DNA from 2 places in the Brevibacterium linens genome. Region 2 is predicted to be linked to the other one. Evidence: predicted binding sites of a transcription regulator. Region 2 holds the regulator's gene; the other holds the start of a gene.
What was found. Region 2 encodes LexA, which represses DNA repair genes until DNA is damaged. Its sites were predicted from a motif close to TCGAACANNTGTTCGA; they were not measured.
Positions count from the first base shown of each region.

Region 1: the regulator LexA is predicted to act here: its motif matches at 4,564-4,579, upstream of CXR29_RS16205 (HNH endonuclease signature motif containing protein).

Region 1 covers NZ_CP026734.1:3,581,399-3,591,603, reverse strand. The annotation lists gene CXR29_RS16215 (S9 family peptidase) at 1-1,042, shown strand, start outside; gene CXR29_RS16210 (N-acetylglucosamine-6-phosphate deacetylase) at 1,367-2,599, shown strand; gene CXR29_RS16205 (HNH endonuclease signature motif containing protein) at 2,815-4,485, opposite strand; gene CXR29_RS16200 (hypothetical protein) at 4,748-5,341, shown strand; gene CXR29_RS16195 (hypothetical protein) at 5,409-6,104, shown strand; gene CXR29_RS16190 (copper chaperone PCu(A)C) at 6,331-6,987, shown strand; gene CXR29_RS16185 (Dyp-type peroxidase) at 6,905-8,287, shown strand; gene CXR29_RS17785 (MGMT family protein) at 8,346-8,609, opposite strand; gene CXR29_RS16175 (IS1380 family transposase) at 8,943-10,205, opposite strand, start outside.
Region 2 covers NZ_CP026734.1:2,466,957-2,477,161, forward strand. The annotation lists gene hisB (imidazoleglycerol-phosphate dehydratase HisB) at 1-166, opposite strand, end outside; gene CXR29_RS11175 (histidinol-phosphate transaminase) at 163-1,341, opposite strand; gene CXR29_RS11180 (LysM peptidoglycan-binding domain-containing protein) at 1,480-1,818, opposite strand; gene lexA (transcriptional repressor LexA) at 2,053-2,808, shown strand; gene CXR29_RS11190 (ATP-dependent DNA helicase) at 2,875-4,845, opposite strand; gene hflX (GTPase HflX) at 4,842-6,314, opposite strand; gene CXR29_RS11200 (class I SAM-dependent methyltransferase) at 6,444-7,058, shown strand; gene dapF (diaminopimelate epimerase) at 7,061-8,050, opposite strand; gene miaA (tRNA (adenosine(37)-N6)-dimethylallyltransferase MiaA) at 8,144-9,064, opposite strand; gene CXR29_RS11215 (hypothetical protein) at 9,071-9,736, opposite strand; gene miaB (tRNA (N6-isopentenyl adenosine(37)-C2)-methylthiotransferase MiaB) at 9,738-10,205, opposite strand, start outside.

The DNA.
Region 1 (10,205 bases), 1.1 Mb from region 2:
GGCCACCGCCGATGATCACGGCCGCGGCAGCATCTTCATCGGTGATGTCAATGATGCGCAGCCCAGGCGGCTCGTCGGGGGAACCGATCAGAAGTATTCGTTCTCGGGGCTGGCCCTGCGTGAGGACACGGTCGTGGCGACCGCCTCGGCGATCGATGTCGCGCCTCTGCCGCTCTCCGTCGACCTCGCCACCGGGGTCATCAGCGAACTCGCGAACCCGGCGACGGTCCTCGACGAGGAAGGCACCCTCACCGAGGTGGAGGTCCGTGCCGAGGACGGCACGCCGATCCGTGCGTGGCTGGTCCTGCCGGAGGGGGAGGGGCCGCATCCGCTCGTCGTCTTCGCCCACGGCGGACCGTGGGGGTCGTGGAATGCGTGGACCTACCGGTGGAATCCGGGTCCTTTTGCGGCCGCCGGTTATGCTGTGCTGCTGCCGGATCCGGCGATCTCCACCGGATATGGGCAGGCGATGATCGATCGCGGGCAGCAGCAGCTCGGCGGCACTCCGTTCACCGACATCATGGCGCTGACCGAGGCCGCAGGGGAGAGGACGGACATCGATGCCGAACGCATCGGCCTGGCTGGCGGATCCTACGGCGGGTACATGGCCAACTGGGTGGCCGGGCACACCGGCAGCGCGTTCAAGTGCATCGTCACCCATGCCTCCCTGTGGAACACCACGTCGATGGGGCGGACGACGGACAATTCGTCCTGGGATCAGGCGATGCGGGAACAGTCGGCGCAGTATTCGCCGCACCTGTTCGCCGATGACATCGAGGTGCCGATGCTCGTCATCCACGGTGACAAGGACTACCGGGTGCCGATCGGGCAGGGCCAGGAACTGTGGCTGGACCTGCTCACCCGGGCGAAGACTCCGCTCGACGCCGATGGCGACACTCAGCACCGGTTCCTCTATTTCCCCGACGAGGGGCATTGGATCCTCGGCCGTGGGAACGCCGAGGTCTGGTACCGAACCGTGCTCGCGTTCCTCGACTCGCACGTGCTCGGCATCGACGCGGACCGAGTCCGCACGCTGGGCTGAGTCGGCAGTCGATCCGTCGGCTTCCTGAGGTGGGGAGGCAAACGGTTCGTCTGCGCCCCGGGGCGGGGCGGCTGCCGGTTCGGGGCGGCTACTGGTTCGTCCGCGCCCCCGGGACGAGCCGATAGCCGATTCGCCGGCACACCGCCGGTCGACACTCTGCTCGCCGGGACCCTGCGGAGGGGGAGCTCGCCGGGACCCCGCCCGTCGACACTCTGCTCGCCGGGACCCTGCGGAGGGGGAGCTCGCCGGGACCCTGCGGTAGGCAGTTCACAATCCGATTCCGTACCCTGAATGTTGTGTTCGCAGAGCGATGGAAGGACCTCGATGACACAGACCGCACAGATCCCCGCCGAGGCGGTCATCCACAATGCGTGCGTCCTCGACGGTGATCGGGCGACGTTCACCGAGGAGACCGCGGATACGTGGATCGCGATCGCCGAAGGTACGGTCACGGCACGGGGCCGTGGGGACGGCTGGAAGGACGGAGCCGCCTCGGGGCGGGGAGAGGTCATCGACGCCGCCGGCGGATACGTGGCTCCCGCGTTCGTCGACATCCACTGCCACGGTGCGGGCGGCGCAAGCGCCGAGGACGGGATCGAGGCGATGGATGCGATCCTCGACGTGCATCGGGCTCACGGCACCGGCAGGCTCGCGCTGTCCTACGTCTCGGACACGATCGACGGTCTGTGCCGGTCCCTGCGTGCCGGAGCCGGTCTCGTCCGCGATCGGGCCATGGTCATGGGGCTGCATGCCGAAGGGCCGTTCCTGTCTCCGGATTTCAAGGGTGCGCATGCCCCTGAGGTGCTCACGTCGCCGACCCCGGAGGCCGCCGAGGCGATCCTCGAAGCCGCAGACGGAACTCTCGCGCAGATCACGATTGCCCCCGAACTGCCCGGTGCGCTCGATGCGATCGCGCGGTTCTCTGCGGCGGGCGTGCGTGTGGCCGTCGGTCATACGGCCGCCGACTTCGAACTGACCGCGCAGGCGTTCGAGGCGGGAGCAAGCATCCTCACCCACGCATTCAACGCGATGCCGGGCATCCATCATCGTGCTCCGGGGCCGGTCCTGGCTGCGGCCGAAGCTGAGCATGTCACCGTCGAACTCATCAATGACGGCGTCCACGTCGTCGCCCCTGTCGCGCGCATGCTCCATGAACTCGTGCCCGGACGCCTCGCGCTCATCACCGATGCCATGGCGGCGACGGGCCTGCACGACGGGAGCTATCACCTCGGTTCGCTCCCGGTCGAAGTCAAGGATGCCGCGGCGCGCCTGGTCACCGCCGACGGCACTCAGGGAGCCATCGCGGGGTCCACGTTGACGATGGACGAAGCCGTGAAGCGGGCCGTCACCGAGGTCGGGGTCAGCCCGTTCGACGCTGTGCAGTCCGCGGGGCTCGTTCCACTGCGTGCAGTGGGTGGTGTGCCGGGGTCGGGTGATTCTCTGCGTGCGGTGGGTGGTGCCGCCGATGCCGGCAGCCTGTTGGCTCCCGGAATGCCGGCTGAACTCCTGCTCCTCGATGGGGACATGAGCATCCGAGGCTCGCGGTTCGGCGGTTGACTCCGGTCGAACATTGCTGAATCCGTCTGAGCCTCGTTGAGTTCGAAGGGCTGACCGATGCGACTGCGCCCGTCACGCAGCTGAACCGGGCCGAACCGGACTGAATCGGGCCGAACCGGACCGAACCGGGCTGAACCGGACCGAGCCGAGTTGAATCCGGCTGAGCCCGGCTGAACTTGGAAAGTGGGCACAGCTGTCCCCTGAAAGTGGGGCGGCTATTTGTCGAACAGGGAGTCGACGATGTCGTCCGCGATGAAGCGGGCGTGGAGGATCGGCTTACGAGCCGGGTCCTTTGCGGCGGGCGGAACGTAGGCCGGTCGCCCGTCGAAGAGCATCACCGTGTCCCAATCGGTGCGGTCGAGCAGGTGGTGATGATGGCTGCAGAGCAGCGCGAGATTGTTGATCTCCGTCTTGCCGCCGAGCGTCCATGGAATCACATGGTTGGCATCGCACCAACCGGGAGGGGCGTCACAGCCGGGGAAGGTGCAGCCTCGGTCGCGGGCGGTGATCACTGCCAGCTGTCTGCGATTGGCGAAGCGCTGTTCTGTGGCCACCTGCATCGTCTTGGCCTTGTCGCTCATGAGGTGGAAGAACAGCGAGCCGTTGAGGCCGTTTCTCCTCAGTTCCTTGATGGGAATGGGATTGTCGGCGCCCGTGGTGCCGTGTCCCGTGCCTTTGGCCAGATCTTCGGCGGTGGCGTTGATGACGAGAGCATAAGGCGCTCCTGCAGCCGTCCGCTGTTTATCGATCGTGGTGACGAGGCCGGCGAATCGTTCGTAGATCCATTCACGTGCCGAGGGCTGTTCGGCGCTGACGTCGACGAAACCGCCGTCCTCACGAATGCCGACGCCGGGGGCGGCGGCCGGATTCCCGGTCGTGCGAGCTGCATCGAGATCGGGTTCCGGAACTCGCTTCGCGTCATACCGGTCGCCGGAGAGCACCGCATCGACGATCTCGAGCAGCTCTTCATCGGGCAGCGGCGAGCTCGTTGCCTCAGGAGCGGCGGTCTTGATGCCGGCGCCGCTCTCGTCAGCACCGGCGGTGTCGGTGCCGGCTTTGTCAGCGTTGGTCTTGTCGTCTTCTCCCGCAGCTTGGATCCGTGAGGTCAGCAGTCCGTTGAGAGTGCCCCCGGTGACGGGGTCGAGCAGCCCACGCAGCTCCCAGTCGCCGTTGGCCCTGGCACGCATGGACATGTTGTAAGCCGAGCGGTCGCTTGAGTCTTTCGGTTCTTCTCCGTCCGGGTCGATGTAGCCCATGAGTTTGCCGAAGATCTCGCGCAGGTCCTTGAGGCGGACCTTGGGTGCGTTGTCGACCAATCGTGTCTCGACGTCACTGCGGACGGCCTGACTGACCCACGTGGGCAGCTTGCGCATGCAGTCTTCGATGACAGACGCCTGGGCGGCGGAGATCGTGCCGGCATGGAGCGCATCCGCGACGACCGGGTAGAGAGGCGGCAGAGCCTGGCCGGCCATATCGACGCGTCCGCCGAGGTTCTTGGCCATATCGGTGCGGCGGTTCGCCTCCGCGCCGGTGAGGTTGAATCGGTTCTCGATGAGCGATTTCGTCGACTTGGCGCCGAAATCGCTGGGTGTTCCGACGCGTTCGCAGACGGAGAGTGCGAGCGTCGACAACGCGTCGTTGATGCGTGTGATCGCCTCGACCCCATCGGCGAGCATGATGGCCTGTTCCGGTCCCATGGGGCGATCGAACGTGCGCAGCTCATCTTTGAGGCTCATCAGCTGAGTGATCGAAGAGGTGACCTCGGGCGCAAAACGGCTGAGATCCGCCCACTCTTCGTCGGCCAGCAGCGGGTGACCGCTGGTCTGCGGGGAGTTGTCGGCGTTCCGAGCGGAATGATCGGAGCTGCGTTCGGGAGTGAGGGTCATGGGGATGATTTCCGTTCACCAACATCGTTGTTGTTGGAATCCAGTTTACTCTCCAAGGCAATAGAATGCCATAGAGAATCGAAAAAAAGTTCGAATAGATATAACGTGTTCGTCGATGTTCGATCATAGAACCATAGACTCTTGCCAGATGTCTGCAGAAGCGCATGCCGATGACTCGTGCTGCCTCCGGCCCACTTCACGGAGGCCTCCGCGGCAGTGTTCCGGCTTCGAAAGTGTCAGGCGGTCGTGGCACGATTGGAGTATGGATGCCCTGCTCCTCATTGATACCGACGACGCCAGCTACCCCAGCGATGACGCCATGGAGACCCTCGGCGATATCGTCACCCGGACCCGCGCTGTGGGCGGTGTGCTCATCTTCGCGTCGACGAAGGCCGACCTCGCCGACACTCCCGATGAGGAGCTGAGCATCTTCGTTCCCGACGAAGAGGATCTCGTACTCCGCTCCGAGAGCCCCGATGTGTTCGAAGGCATCGACGATCTGGCCGCAGGTCTGCATGACCTCTCCGTCGACCGGATCATCATCGCCGGCGCCGACGCCACCTCGGCCACGCCCGGCGCCGACGCCAACACAGGCGAGCCAGGCGCTGGAGCTGGCAGCGATGCCACTGACCCTGCCGCCGAAGCGGGAGGCGATGCCGACGCCAGCGCCTCCTCGGCGAGCACCCCCGGAGCCGTCTACGCCTCGGCGATGGCGGGCCTTGTGTGCAACTTCGACGTCGTCGTCCTCTCCGACTCCACCACAGATCCCAACGGAAAGCTTGTCACCTGGGGCGATGCTGCCGCTGGCGCCGGCGCTATGGTCAAGAAGACCGCCGATACCTGGCTGCGGATGTAGGCTCAGCCGCCTTCCCGAAAGTGTTCTACGTTGAGTAGAATGTGGGAGCGAGCTGAGAGGAGGACCCATGACCGGATGGACGAAGTCCGTGCGCGCGCTCTTCGCCGCTCTCTTCACGACCCTCCTCGCCCTGCTCATGCACCTCGCCGCCGGAGGCGGAATCTCGGTTCCCGGCACTGTGGTCGTCTTCGTCCTCGTCCTGTGGGCGGCGATGATCGTCGCCGGCAGGCGCCTGGGCTATCTCACTCTGGCCGGACTGCTCGGCCTCGGGCAGGTGCTCATGCACCTGACGATGAGCTGGTCCGCCCGCACCCTCGCCCATGCGGGGGCGCACACGGGAACCGCCCATTCCGGAACCGGTCAGACCGGGACCGCAGGGACCGGTTCCACCTCCGCCGAGGCGGCCCTCCACGCCCACGCCGGACACATCGTCCCGGCCCCGGGCTCCCTTGATCTCGGTCCGGCCGCATCCGCGCTCGGACATGCGAACCACGGTGCCGCCTCGGCGGGGATGATCATCGCCCACCTCGTCGCCGTCCTCGTCACCGCCGTGCTCCTCAAGCGCGGTGAGGACATCGTCCTCAGCATTCTGCAGCTGGCCCTGGGGCCGCTGATCGGTGCACTGCGTGCCCTCTCCGAGGCGGCCGGGGTCCTGGCCGACGAACCGTTCCGCAAGCTCAGCGCTTCGTTCCGACTGCCGCAGCCGGTCACCTCGGCGGTCGTCGGTCCGAACTATCGGCGCGGCCCGCCCGCACTCGTCTGACACCTCCCACGGCGATTCAATCGTCGTCTCGCACCCGTTCTCTGGGTGAACCCATCCATCATCGGGCGACCGACCCCTCAGCGGCGGCGACCCGACCCCTGGTGACAGTCGAGCCAATCCGCCGCATCAGCGGCAGAGACTCTGCGGCTCCAGGCTCGAGCCGATTGGCGAGCCTGCATGATCGACCCGTGCTCGACTGCACCTGAATGACGAAAGTGCAGACATCATGCGAAAGAACATCACCCTAGCCGTTGCCCTGCCCATCGCCGTCGCCATCGGCCTGGCAGGCTGCGGTCACGACGACAGCACGGCAGCCGGGTCGACGCAGGCCGGAGGCAGCAGCTCCGCCTCAGCGGACACTGTGGACAGCCGAGTCGACGCCGAGGCGCTCAGCCTCGACGGCGCCTGGGTCAAGGCCGCCGACGACGGAATGACCGCAGTCTTCGGCGAACTGAAGAACAACACCGACCAGGACATCACCCTCGTCGAAGCGAAGTACGCGGACGCGAAGATGGTCCAACTCCACGAAACCGAAGGCGACGGTTCCGGCGGAATGTCCATGCAGGAGAAGAAGGGCGGCTTCACCATCCCGGCCGGGGAGAGCCTCGACCTCGAACCCGGGGGCGATCACATCATGATCATGGGCCTGAAGAAGGCCATCAAGCCGGGCGAGCAGATCAGCCTCGACCTCGTCACCGCCGACGGCGAGACCGTCGAGGTCACTGCCGTGGCGAAGGAGTACTCCGGAGCCCAGGAAGACTACGCGCCCGGTGAAGCCGAAGGCTCCAGCGACGGCGAGAATGCCGACCACGCCGACCATGGCGACGACGAAGACCTCGGCGACGACGAGGGCTCCGACCACGGAGATCACGGTGACCACTGAGCCCGGTCGCCCCGGCTTCAGCCGCCGCGGTCTCCTGACCTCGGCGGCCGCAGCCGGCGGCGTCGGAATCGTCGGTGCCACGGGCGGATTCGCACTCGGCCGCGGCTCCGAATCGCAGGGCGCGAGCGCCGGTGACGGCGGGCCGTCTCGGCGAGATCTGGACGGGGCGAACGGGCCGCAGACCGAGCCGTTCTACGGCACTCATCAGTCCGGTGTCGAAACCCCGGCGCAGGCGTATGCGCACTTCATTGCGTTCACACTGGGGCCCGGGATCACGGCCGCCGAGGCGGTGCGCTGGCTGCGGCTGCTCACCGCGGATGCGGCCGCACTGACGCAGGGGCAGGCGCCGTTGGCCGACTCCGAATCCGAACTCGCCGTCGACCCCGCCCGGCTGACGGTGACTTTCGGATTCGGCGCCGCACTGGTGGCATTGGCAGGAAAGGACCATGTCCCGGACTGGTTGAAGCCGCTGGAGGCGTTCTCGATCGATCGCCTCGATGAGGACCGCTGCACGGGTGACCTGCTCCTGCAGATCTGCGGCGACGACCCGCTGACCTTGGCACATGCCAGGCGCATGCTGTTCAAGGACTCACGCTCATTCGCGAAGGTGGCCTGGCAGCGCGACGGATTCCGACGTGCCTACGGCAGCTCGGGGGAGGGGAAGACCCAGCGGAACCTCTTCGGTCAGCTCGACGGCACAGCGAATCCGGGGCCCGGATCCGAGGACTTCGCGCGGATCATCTGGGGCCAGGGCACCGAGACTGCGGACCCGGTGTTCTCCGCCCGCGGGGAGCCGCCGGCCGATCTCGGCGCGCATCTGCCTGTGTGGATGCGTGGGGGAACGACGCTGGTGCTGCGTGATATCGCGATGAACCTCGACACCTGGGACCAGGCCGACCGTCCGGCGCGGGAGTTCTCGGTCGGGCGGACCATGGACACCGGGGCACCGCTGTCGGGCAAGGACGAGTTCGACGTCCCGGACTTCACCGCCGTCGATGAGCGCGGGCTGACGAAGATCTCGCAGGTCGCGCATATCGCTCGCGCCCGCGACGGACTGGGTCCGGAGGCGCAGATCCACCGGCGCACGTTCAACTATGAGACCGGTGCCGGTGGGGATTCGGGGCTGCTGTTCGCGTCTTTCCAGGCCGATATCGAGCGGCAGTTCCTGCCGATCCAACGCCGCCTCGCCGAGGTGGACCTGCTCAACGAATGGACGACGCCGATCGGGTCGACCGTGTGGGCGATTCCGCCCGGAGCGACGGAGGACGGCTACGTCGGGCAGGAGCTGTTCGACGGGTGAGGAAGCGTCGCGGCCGCCGGGCCGATGACGGGCGCCGGGCCGATGAGTGTGACCGGGCTCAGAACAGCGGCTGCGGCAGGGCGCCTTCGAACTCGAGGAGGCGCCGCTTGGTTTCGAGCTCGTGCCCGGGCAGTCCGCCCGAGTACCCGCCGAGCCCGCTGCCTGCGACGACGCGGTGGCAGGGGACGATGATCGGGATCGGATTGAGTCCCATGATCCCGCCGACGGTCCGCGCCGGAATCCCGGTGCCGCTGGCTTCGGCGAGTTGCCCGTAGGTGACCGTGGTCCCCGCGGGAACCGCGTCGGCCAAGGTCGTCAGCACGATCCTCGTCTCCCGCCAAACTGCATTCTGTCTGCTCTTAGCGGAGTGGTGGCCATTCGCAAGCGTGTGCCCGTCCTTAGGTTGGGCACATGCTTGCGGGTACGTAGAGGCAACTTTCGGTGGCACCTTTGCAACGAAGCGGTGTGTAACCGCAGTGCATCTTAGCCTTGATCCACCGATCTGCTTGATGTCCGGGAGTTCGCTCGGGTTCGAGTACGAACGCGGTGAGTGGGCAGGAGGTAGTGTCCCGGTCTCTCACCGGTCTCTTCCACAAATGTTTCCCAAGGTCTCCTCCAGACCCTGCGGCGTCGTGCTCGAGCAGGAGCGGATCGGTCAGGACAATACTGTCCTTGGTGGGCTCAGCACTGCTTGCCAGAGTCGTGAGAATTCCTGCGCCCACGGCCATGCTCTGGGCAGGTGCAGGATCAGTTTCCTGGCCCGGTGAGCAATCCGGGCGGGGATGCCGATGATGCGTGTGCGCAGTGTCTGGGCACGCACTTTGCTCATTCGTCCACCAACGAGCCCGGCAGCAGCCCGTAGCAGGTTGTGAGTGATCGCTGCGATCGCGACCCAAGCGGCATTGGCGTTGAACACCCCGGAAGGCATATGCGCCAGCGCCCCGTTCTTCAGCTCCGCATTGATCTGCTCGATGATCGCGTGCCTGCGGTGGACTTGATCAGCAGCGACAGTGTCGAAACGATCCCGGTCGATGGTGGTGAAGAACGCGTGGTACCGGTACAAGTCGAACAAGGGATCCTGCCCACTCGCGCGTTTGGTCTCGTTGAGTTCAGGGATGCGGCGGACGATCAAGCGGCCGGTGGCGTGCAGAGCTTTCTTCTTCGAGGTGAATGCGGTGAACGGGACCTCGGCGACTTCAGCCTTGCTGATCCAGGTCTTGGTCTCTTCGTCGTAGATCGCTTCGGGGTATTCGATGCCTGTCCATGCGTCGTCGCTGATTGTTCCGATCGCTGCTTTGACTTTCTTGTCCATGCGCACCGTGATCGATACATGAGCCCCGGCATCCCGGGCGGCTTTGGCCACTTTAGAGGAATAGTACGCCGAATCAGCACGCACCAGCACCGGGGCACCGGAGCCGATTCGGGCCGTGGTGGCCAGGGCATCAGAGACGAGTTTGTCAGCACCCCGGGCTGACGAGGTCGAGCCTTTGCGCAGGCGCTGACCGACGATGATCTGCCTGGAGTCGCCAGTCGAGGCGGTGGCAAACAGTGCGTTGAGTCCGCGGCTGCCTTGGTAGCCGAACCCGGCGCCCTGTTTCCTCGCGGAGTGGACATCGATGATGGTGTCGTCGATATCGACGAAGATCATCGACGCCTGTGCGGTCTCCTGGTTGGTGGGCAGCAGTGGTGTGTGTTCGTTGAGGTTGGTCAGGAAGCGGGAGGAGATCGCGTCGAGTTGTCTGACGTGGCCGAAGGCGAACGAGCGCAGGAACGATCCCAGAGTCGAGGGCGCGTAGACACGGTCGAACAGATGTGTCATGCCGCCGTGGCGGACGAGGTTCATGTCATCGATCGAGTCGGCCCCGGCGGCCATTCCGCCGACGAGGGTGGCCAATTTCGCGGCCGGGTTCGCGCCCTT
Region 2 (10,205 bases):
TGGCGGTGATGTCGAGGTCGATCATCGAGTGCTTCGACAAGGCGGTGAGCATATGGTCGAAGAACGGCACGCTCGTGGAGATGGTCGAGGTACCGGTGCCGTCGAGGTTGACGGACACGGACACCGTGGACTCGGAGGTGGTGCGTGAGTTCTGGGCCTGCCTCATGGAGTGCCTTTCGTCGGGGCGGCTGGTGACGGGGTCGGAGACTGCGGACGGTCCGCGAGGAGGTCAGGGTCGTCGGCGAGGATCTCGTCGATGGCGGTCAGAAACGCTTCGGTCTCTGCCTCGGTGCCGGCGTTGACGCGGGCGTGGCCGGTGATGCCGATATCGCGGATGAGGATTCCGCGATCGAGCAGCTTCTGCCACAGCTCGGCCGGTGAGGCGATGTTGCCGAAGAGGACGAAGTTCGAATCGCTGTCGTGGACGGTGAAACCCGCCTCGGCGAGGTGGCTCGACATGCGGTTGCGCGAGTCGATGAGTCGGTCGACGTTGCCCAGCAGCAGCTCCGCGTGTTCGAGTGCCGTGCAGGCGAGCACCTGAGTGACCTCGGACAGGTGGTAGGGCAGGCGGACGAGGCGGAGGACGTCGATGAGCTCGGGGGCGGCGATGGCGTAGCCCAAGCGCAGGCCAGCACAGGCGAAGGCCTTGCTCATGGTCCGGGAGACGACGAGGCGGGGCCGGCCGTCGAGCAGAGTCATCGCCGAGGACTTGGCGGGGCGGGAGAATTCCGCATATGCCTCGTCGACGATGACGATTCCTGCGCAGTTGTCGTAGGCGGCTTCGATGACGTCGAGGCCGATCGAGGTGCCGGTCGGATTGTTCGGGGTGCACAGGAAGACGATGTCCGGATTCGCCCGCGCCACTTCGGCGGCGACCGTCTCGGCATCGAGAGTGAAATCGTCCTTGCGTTCGACGTGCTGCCAATCGGCTCCGGTGCCCGTGGTGATGAGCGGGTGCATCGAATAGGAGGGAGTGAACCCGAGAACGGTGCGGCCCGGTCCGCCGAAGGCCTGGACGATATGGCTGAGCACTTCGTTCGACCCGTTGGCGGCCCAGATCATGGAGGGGTCGAGGTCGACGGTGTCTCCGGCACGTTCGTTCACACCGTCCAAGTAGGTGACGAGATGTTCGCGCAGTGCGGTGAATTCGCGATCGGGATATCGGTTGAGTCCGGCGAAGTGATCGTCGACGGCTGCGCGCATGCTCTCGACGACGACGTCCGGAAGCGGATATGCGTTCTCGTTGACGTTGAGCTGGACCGGCACATTGAGGTGCGGAGCCCCGTACGGCTTGAGGCCGACGAGGTCTGAACGCACTGGCAGAGAGTCGATGTTTCCCACGGCGATCATTCTACCGAGAGGTCCCCGCCGCCCGGGCGGCGGGTCGGGCATCGAGATCGGCCGGTCGGCTCATCCGATCGAACGGGTCAGCGCGCTGCCGGTCGGGCCGGCGCCCTGCCGGTCGAGCAGGGTTCGGCCTCAGCGGACGGGGACGTCGAGGGTCTGGCCGGGGTGAACCGTCGGGGTGTCCAGGTGGTTGATCTCGACGATATCGGCAACCACATCGCGGGTGTCGCGTTCGATGCCGAGATTCGACGCCACGGTCCACAGCGATTCGCCCTCACCGACGACGACCGCCTCGGCGTCGATGCCGATGCTCTCCGACTCCGATTCGGCAACAGCAGCGGCCGAGAACGACTGGGTGGCGAGGAGGACCGCCCCGCCGATGACGACGAGAGCGACGAGCAGGGTCCGGAGAAGGCGCACAGCCTGGCGTCCACGAGGGGTCAGGTGCAGCTCGGTGTTCTGTGCAGACATCGCATTACCTCTTTCATTCGTACGATTCCACCAGTAATCGGTAGAACGTCTGTTCTATTCAACATGCCAATCGAACAAATGTCCAGTCCAACTCGAACATCTATGCGACAATGAGAGGGAACCAGCGTTGTTGATTGATCTGTCAGAACCATCTCAGTCGGCACTGACACGAGAATTTCCGAAGCGGAGATCACGGCGTTCAGCGGCAGGGAATAGAACGAAGGGGAACGAGCAATGGTTCAGAACAAACGGGGCAGAGGCAGGCCTCGCAACGAAGATGTTGCCAGCGAGATCGCTGCCGCTCGCACCGATGACGACGTGGTCCAGATCCCTGAGGGGTCTTCCGGTGAGGGCGACTTCCGCCTCACTCCCCGTCAGCGTCTCGTGCTCGAGACCATCGAACGCGCGGTCGTGACCAACGGCTACCCGCCGAGCATGCGCGAGATCGGCAAGGCCGCCGGGCTGGCCTCCCTCTCCAGCGTCGCCCACCAGCTCTCCCAGCTCGAACGCCTCGGCTATGTCCGCCGCGACCCGAAGCGCCCGCGTGCCATCGAAGTGGTCAACCCGTTCGAAGAGGAAGAGGCCGAGCGCGCGAAGTACGAGGAGCTGGCCAACAACACCGTGCAGGTGCCGGTCGTCGGACGCATCGCCGCCGGTGGTCCGATCCTGGCCGAACAGGAAGTCGACGATGTCTTCTCCTTGCCGACCCAGGTCGTCGGCTCAGGTGAGATGTTCCTGCTCAAGGTCGTCGGCGATTCGATGATCGAGGCCGCCATCTGCCACGACGACTGGGTGGTCGTGCGCAAGCAGCACACAGCTGACAACGGTCAGATCGTCGCCGCCCTGCTCGACGGCGAGGCCACGGTGAAGACGCTCAAACGCAAGGCCGGTCAGCAGTGGCTGATGCCGCAGAACGAGAACTACGAACCCATCGACGGCACCTACGCGCAGATCATGGGCCTCGTCGTCGCCGTCATCCGTCGCCTCTGACCCTTTGCCGGCTCTCCGCAGTCTGAACGCAAAGGCCCGCGACCGAATCGGTCGCGGGCCTTTGTGTCATCCTTCGTCGGTTTCGGCCAGCCGTGCCAGGCTCTTGCGGACGAGACCGGAATTCGTCGTCGGCCACATCCGCGGCATCGAATTGACGAGGAACCCGGCATACCGGGCCGAGCGCAGCCGTGAGTCGAGCACGGCCACCACTCCCCTGTCCTTGGTCGACCGGATGAGGCGTCCGGCGCCCTGAGCCAGACGCAGTGCGGCATGCGTGGCCGACACCGCCATGAATCCGTTGACTCCCCGCTGGTCGGCATCGCGTGCTCGCGCCTGCATGAGCGGATCGTCGGGGCGAGGGAAGGGCAGACGGTCGATGACGACCAGGCGGTTCGTCCGTCCCGGCACATCGACTCCCTGCCACAGTGACATGGTTCCGAACAGGCAGGTCTCCTCGTCGGCCGTGAACTGAGAGACCAGCGCCGGCAGGCCGTCATCGCCTTGGAGCAGGATGGGGAAATCGAACTTCGTCCGCAGGTGTTCGGCTGCCGCATTGGCCGCCGCCCGGGAGGAGAACAGGCCCAGTGCCCCGCCGTTCGAGGATTCGACGAGTTTCTCGAGTTCGGTCAGCGCCTCCTCGCTCAGCCCGCTGCGTCCGGGTTTGGGCAGGTGAGAAGCGACATAGAGGATCCCCTGCTTCCCGTAGTCGAACGGGGATCCGACATCGAGGCTGTCCCATTTCGGGGCATCCGGTCCGAATAGTCCCAACGAGGCTGCCACCGCGTCGAAGTTGCCACCCAGGGACAGAGTCGCCGAGGTGGCCACAACCGTGGATTCTTCGAAGATGCCGTTGCGCATGGTCCCGGCCACGCTCAAGGGCGCGACGACGAGATTCGTCGTCTCCTTCTCCCGGAAGGTCGAGCGCGACAGCCAGATGACGTCGTTCTTGCCCGGGTCACAGAAGCGTTCGGCGAGTTCGAAGATCTCCTGGCAGCGCGCCTTGGCCATCTGCCGACCGGCATCGGCATCCTCGGTCTTGCCGCCGATGTCGTTGATGATCTGGCGGGCGGAGTCACGGATCTGCGCCAGTGCCAGACCGAGGGCCTCGCTCATATGCAGGATGAGTCCCTCGGGCACCGAGGTCTGGGCGCGTTCGAGTGCCGCCGCGGCGGAGTCGAGCAGCGAGACGACCCCGTCCTGGACAGTGGTGTGCTTGCGCACGGAGCTCGTCGCCGCCGAGAGCATGCTCGTGTTGATCTGCCCCGACAGGGCGCCGGTCACCCGATCCTTGAGCTCGTGGGCCTCGTCGATGATGATGACATCGTGTTCGGGCAGCACGTTCGATTCCCCGAAGGCGTCGATGGCCAGCAGCGCATGGTTCGTCACGACGATATCGGCTTCGGCGGCTTTGTTCCGGGCGATTTCGGCGAAGCATTCGGTGAACAGCGGGCAGTTCGATCCGAGGCAGTCGAAGGCGTTGACGGACACCTGTGACCAGGCGCGATCGCTGACACCGGGCAGGAGGTCGTCCCGGTCACCGGTGTCGGTGGTCTTCTCCCAGGTGCGGATCCGCTGGATCTCCTCCCCCAGGCCCGAGCGTTCGGTGGGTTTGCGTCCCGCCTCGGCGTCGGCCCCCAGGTCGAAGAGCATGCCCTCGCCCTCGTCCGGGTATCCGCCGGCGAGCTTGTGCTTGCACACATAGTTCCGCCGCCCCTTGAGCAGTGCCGCTCGGGGCAGCGGGTCGAGGTCCTTCTTCACGGCCTTGAACAGCCGGGGCAGGTCGCGGTGGATGATCTGCGTCTGCAGGGCCAGGGTCGCCGTGGACACGACGACCTTCCCGCCGGTACGGGTGACGTACTCGGCGGCAGGCACCAGGTAGGCCAGCGATTTGCCGGTACCGGTTCCCGCCTGCACGAGCAGATGGATTCCCTTGTCCAGCGACGAGGCGACCGCCTGCGCCATCTCCTGCTGACCCTCACGTGGCGATCCGCCGATGGCGCCGACAGCGGATTCGAGGAGGTTCTCGACTGCTTTCACTCGTCGATGACCAGGTCCGGACGTTGGAATTCGCGCAGTTCGTCGACGAGTTCGGTCGGCACCTTCGCCTGCAGGCTGGTGCCTTCCGTGCCGTGCGATTCGTGTTCGACCGTGCCGAGGGCGTAGATCTTCGACACGAGGTCACCGCGTTCATAGGGAATGAGCACGGTCATGTCGATATCCGGGACGGGGAGGCGGTTCTCGATGGCCTCGATGAGGTCGTCGATCCCTTCCTTCGAGACGGCGGAGACGAACTGGGCGTCGGGGTACTCCGCGCGGAGGCCGGTGATCACAGCCTCCTCGGCGATATCGGCCTTGTTGAACACGAGAAGTTCGGGGATGTCCCCGGTCTCCACGTCCCCCAGTACATTGCGCACGGCCTGGATCTGACCGTGCGGATCCGGGTGGGAGGCATCGACGACGTGGAGGAGCAGATCCGAACCGGCGGCCTCCTCCAGGGTCGAACGGAAGGCTTCGACGAGCTGGTGGGGCAGGTTGCGGACGAACCCGACGGTGTCGGTGTAGGTGAAGACGATGCCGTCGGCGGTCTTGGCCTGCCGAACGGTCGGATCGAGGGTGGCGAACAGGGCGTTCTGCACCATCACCTCGGCGTTGGTGAGCAGGTTGAGCAGGGAGGACTTGCCCGCGTTCGTGTACCCGACGATCGCGACGGACGGCACATGATGGCGGGCGCGGTTCTTCCGCTTCGTCTCTCGAGACGGCGCCATGGCGTTGATCTCCCGGCGCAGCTTCGACATGCGCGCACGGATGCGGCGACGGTCGAGTTCGATCTTCGTCTCACCGGGTCCGCGGGAGCCGATTCCGGCACCGCCGGCGACACGACCACCGGCCTGCCGGGACAACGACTCACCCCAACCGCGCAGACGCGGCAGGAGGTATTCGAGTTGGGCGAGTTCGACCTGGGCCTTGCCTTCGCGGGATTTCGCGTGCTGGGCGAAGATGTCGAGGATGAGCGCGACGCGGTCGACGACCTTGACCTTGATGACGTCCTCGAGTCCGCGCCGCTGGCTGGGGGCGAGTTCGGAGTCGATGATCACGGTGTCGGCGCCGACGGAGGCGACGACCTCGGCGAGCTCGGCGGCCTTGCCCTTGCCGAGGAAGGTGCCGGGATCCGGCTTGTCGCGGCGCTGGATGAGCGCGTCGAGGACGTCGGAACCGGCGGTTTCGGCCAGTGCGGCGAGTTCGCGGATCGAGTTCTCGGCTTCGGCCTGGGTGGTGTTCCAGATGCCGGCGAGGACGACGCGTTCGAGGCGGACCTGACGGTATTCGACCTCGGTGATGTCTTCGAGTTCGGTCGACAGTCCGGCCACGCGGGTGAGCGCGGCGCGCTCGGCGAGGTCGAACTGGTCGTCCTCGGGGGTGGTGTCGTGATCGTCGAGGGCTTGGGCGCCTCGGGAGAGCACACGGTCGAGCATCGCGTTGCGACGCTCTTTGTCTTCAGACGTCATTCATTCCTTTGTTCTCTGCCGTCCGCACGGGACTTCTCGTGCCGACGTCGTCATGCCTCGCACCGGTCGTGGCGGTGCGCACCGACGGTGGTGTCCATCAATTCTCCCACAGCCGTCTACACTGAAACCGTGTCAGAGCACTATTTCACCGAATCGCCGAGCAGCGAGGCCAAGTCGCGGGAACTCAACCTCGATCTGGCCGGCCGCGCCGTCACCGTCGAAACCGTATCCGGCACGTTCTCGCCCACTCGCCTCGACCTCGGCACGGCTGTGCTGCTGCGGCATCTGCCTCAGCCGCCGGCCGGCGATGTCCTCGACCTCGGCTGCGGGTGGGGTCCGATCGCCCTGCACACGGCTTTGGACGCCCAGGACGCCGAGGTGGCTGTGCGAGTGTGGGCGCTCGACGTCAACTCCCGGTCCCTGGAGACCACCGCGGCGAATGCGCGCAGGCTGGGTCTCGATACGATCAACACCGTCACCGCCGCCGATGTTCCCACCGACCTGCAGTTCGCCGCGATCCGGTCGAATCCCCCGATCCGCATCGGCAAGGACGCACTGCACGAACTCCTGGAGACGTGGCTGCCGCGTCTGGCCCCGGGCGGTCGCGCCGATCTCGTCGTGTCGAAGAACCTCGGTGCCGATTCCCTGCAGAAGTGGATCGCCGGGATGCTCGGTGACGGCTTCGAGGTCGTGCGCACGGGATCGTCGAAGGGCTTCCGCGTGCTCACGGTCGAGCGCGGCTGAGCTCAGCTGATCGTGCCGCCGGCGACGAGGACCGCGGGTCCGGCGAGGCTGACGCGTCCGCTCGTGCCTTCGGCATTAGGTTCGATCTCGATGCGCAGCTGACCGCCGGGCACGTCGACTCTCCACTGCAGAGGTGACTTCTCGCCTGCCCAGTGGTGGGCTGCGATCGCGGCCGCGCAGGCGCCGGTTCCGCAGGAGCGGGTCTCACCGACGCCGCGTTCGAACACGCGCATGCGCAGGGCGCCTTCTCCCCCGGCCACATCGGATCGGGCGGGCTCCATGACGATGTATTCGACATTCGAGCCCTGTGCGGGCACGGGGTCGAGGACGGGGGCATCACGCAGGTCGGCGGCGGCGAGTTCGGAGTTCTCGGCCAGGGCAACGACGGTGTGCGGATTGCCGGTGGACACGCGCAGTCCGGGGCGGGCGACCTCGATGCCTCCGGTGGTCACGAGCACGCTGCTCGACGGGTCGAGTGACCATTCGCCCATGTCGATCGTGTACCAGGCGTCGCTGGCGGATCCGGGTCCGGGCGTGCCGGTGTCGACGACGTCGTCTCCGGTCTGGACCCCCAGGGCCGGGTTGAGGGTGGTGCGCACGGTTTTGATTCCGTCGCGGGTGCCCACGAGGATATCGCGGGCCTCGGCGGAGACGCGGCCGCTGGTCACGAGTGCGTGGGCGAAGACGCGTACGCCGTTGCCGCACATCTCGGAGAGGCTGCCGTCGCTGTTGTAGTAGTCCATGAACCATTCGGCACCGGCGTCGGCCTGTTCGGCGGCTCCCGGGATGCCGCTGGCGGCGGAGCGGACGATGCGGATGATGCCGTCGGCGCCGAGTCCGGCCCGCCGGTCGGCGAGCGTGGCCACGGCTTCGGGATGCATCTCCAGCCTGCTGTCGTCGTCGGAGAGCAGAACGAAGTCGTTCTGGGTGCCGTGTCCCTTGACGAAGGTGACATCGGACCAGGCGGCGAACGGGGTATCCGGAGTGCTCATGGCTCCATCCTATCGGTGACGGTCGGCTCAGGTCTTCAATGCCCGTTCAGGACGTCGAGCGCGGCCGCCATGTCGGGCTCGGCCGCTATGTCGTCAGTGCCCGCCCAGCACGTCGAGGGCGGCCGCCAGGTTCTGCTCGGCGTCGGCGGCACTGCCGTCGATCCAGTGGATGCGCGGATCACGACGGAACCAGGTGTCCTGCCGGCGTGCGAACTGCCGGGTGCGGATCGTCGTCTCATCCTTCGCCTCGGCGGCGGTGAGCTCTCCGGACAGGTGGCGTTGGATCTGTGCGTACCCGATGGCGCGCGACGCCGTCTTGCCTTCGGCCAGTCCGGCGTCGAGGAGCCGAATCACTTCATCGACCCATCCGTGATCCCACATGAGGTCGACGCGAGCGGCGATGCGCTCGTGAAGCGCGGCTCGGTCCACGCTCAGGCCCAGATGGATGGTCGGTTCGATCTCCTGATAGTCCGGCAGCTGAGCGCTGAAGGCACGGCCCGTGAGTTCGATGACCTCGAGGGCTCGAACGATGCGTCGCTGGTCGTTGACGGTGATCTTCTCGGCCGCTTTCGGGTCGAGTTCGCGCAGCTTCTGATGCAGCGCCCACCGGTCGACGGCGACCTCGGCCTCTAGGCGGGCCCGCAGCTGAGGGTCGGTGCCCGGGAACTCCATATGGTCGACCGCAGCACGCACGTAGAGCCCGGACCCGCCGACGAGGATCGGCCGCAGTCCACGCCCCCGGATGTCCGCGATCGCCGCCCGCGCACGTGCCTGAAAGTCCTGGACGTTCGCCTCTTCGGTGACGTAGAGGATGTCGATGAGATGGTGCGCGATCCCCCGACGCTCATCGACCGGCAGCTTCGCCGTGCCGATGTCCATCCCGCGATAGAACTGCATCGAATCCGTGTTGATGATCTCTCCGCCGAGGCGGCCCGCCAGATCCAGCGCCAGGTCCGATTTCCCGGTGGCAGTGGCTCCGACGATGGTGATGATCGGCGCGTTGTCCTCAGCCATCGGCGATCACCCCCAGCTTCCGGTTCCGCAGAGTGACCGCACTTCGTGGACACGTTCGTCGATGACCGGCTCCAGCGTCGACACCCGAGCACCGTGGTCGACGAGGTGGCGGATTCCTGCGGCTAGCACGCTGAGATTCGCGGCCATGGTCTCCGCTCGTACACAGATTTCGACCAGTCTTGCGGTGTCGATCGTGGGCCCGGAGGTGAGTGTCTCCACGACAGCACGATCGAAGTCCTCGGCACCGTCGATCGGGGCCAAGGGCGCGTCCTCTGTCGCGGCACCCGAGAGGTCGATGGGCAGCAGAAGATTCTCGCTCGATCCGAACGGGCCGATGCCGACGTCGGCGGCGTGAGCGTGAAGGATCGCGACGATGATGGCCGGGTCGGCCGCCTCGGCGAGTCTGCGTTCGTCCGTCGTCAGGGACGCAACGTTATCGACCCAGTCGGATCCGGCCAGAAATCGACCCGTGCGAGTATCGACTCCACGGTCGATCCCCCAACCGCCGAGCCCGGCCACGGGCGGCAGCGTCTCGATGGGCAGCGCCCAATCGGACTGCGACCTCACGGTGTTGTGGAGCACGGTCCGCAGTTCGACCATGCGAGTGGTTTCGCTGTGGTCGATGTTCTCGAGCAGCACGGGGGCTGCCGGGATGACGGCGAAGGCGCCCATCTCAGCCGCGGGTGCGGATGGTCGGCATGCCGAGGTTCGTCGCGCCGGCCGAGCCCTGGCCGGGGCTCGGTGCACCGCAGCTGTCCGCCTGTGCCCGGTCGTAGGCATCACCGGCGCGGGACGGGCGCACGGAGAATCCGGAATCGGCGAGGAGGAAGTAGGGCTTCGCCTCGGTGACGGTGGCGGTGACGAAGTCACCGGGCCGCGGCATCTGTGCACCCTCGGGGATTCCCACGTGGACGAGGCGATTGTCTTCGGCCCGACCGCTCAGCCTGGGGGAATCGGCGTGGGGCAGCTTGGTCACGAGCACCTCGACCTCGCGGCCGATCTGGGCTTTGTTCTCGTCCCAGGCGATTTCGTCCTGGAGTGCGGTGAGGCGTTCGAATCGCTCCTGCACCACGTCCTTCGGCACCTGGTTGTCCATCGTGGCCGCGGGTGTGCCGGGGCGGATGGAGTACTGGAAGGTGAA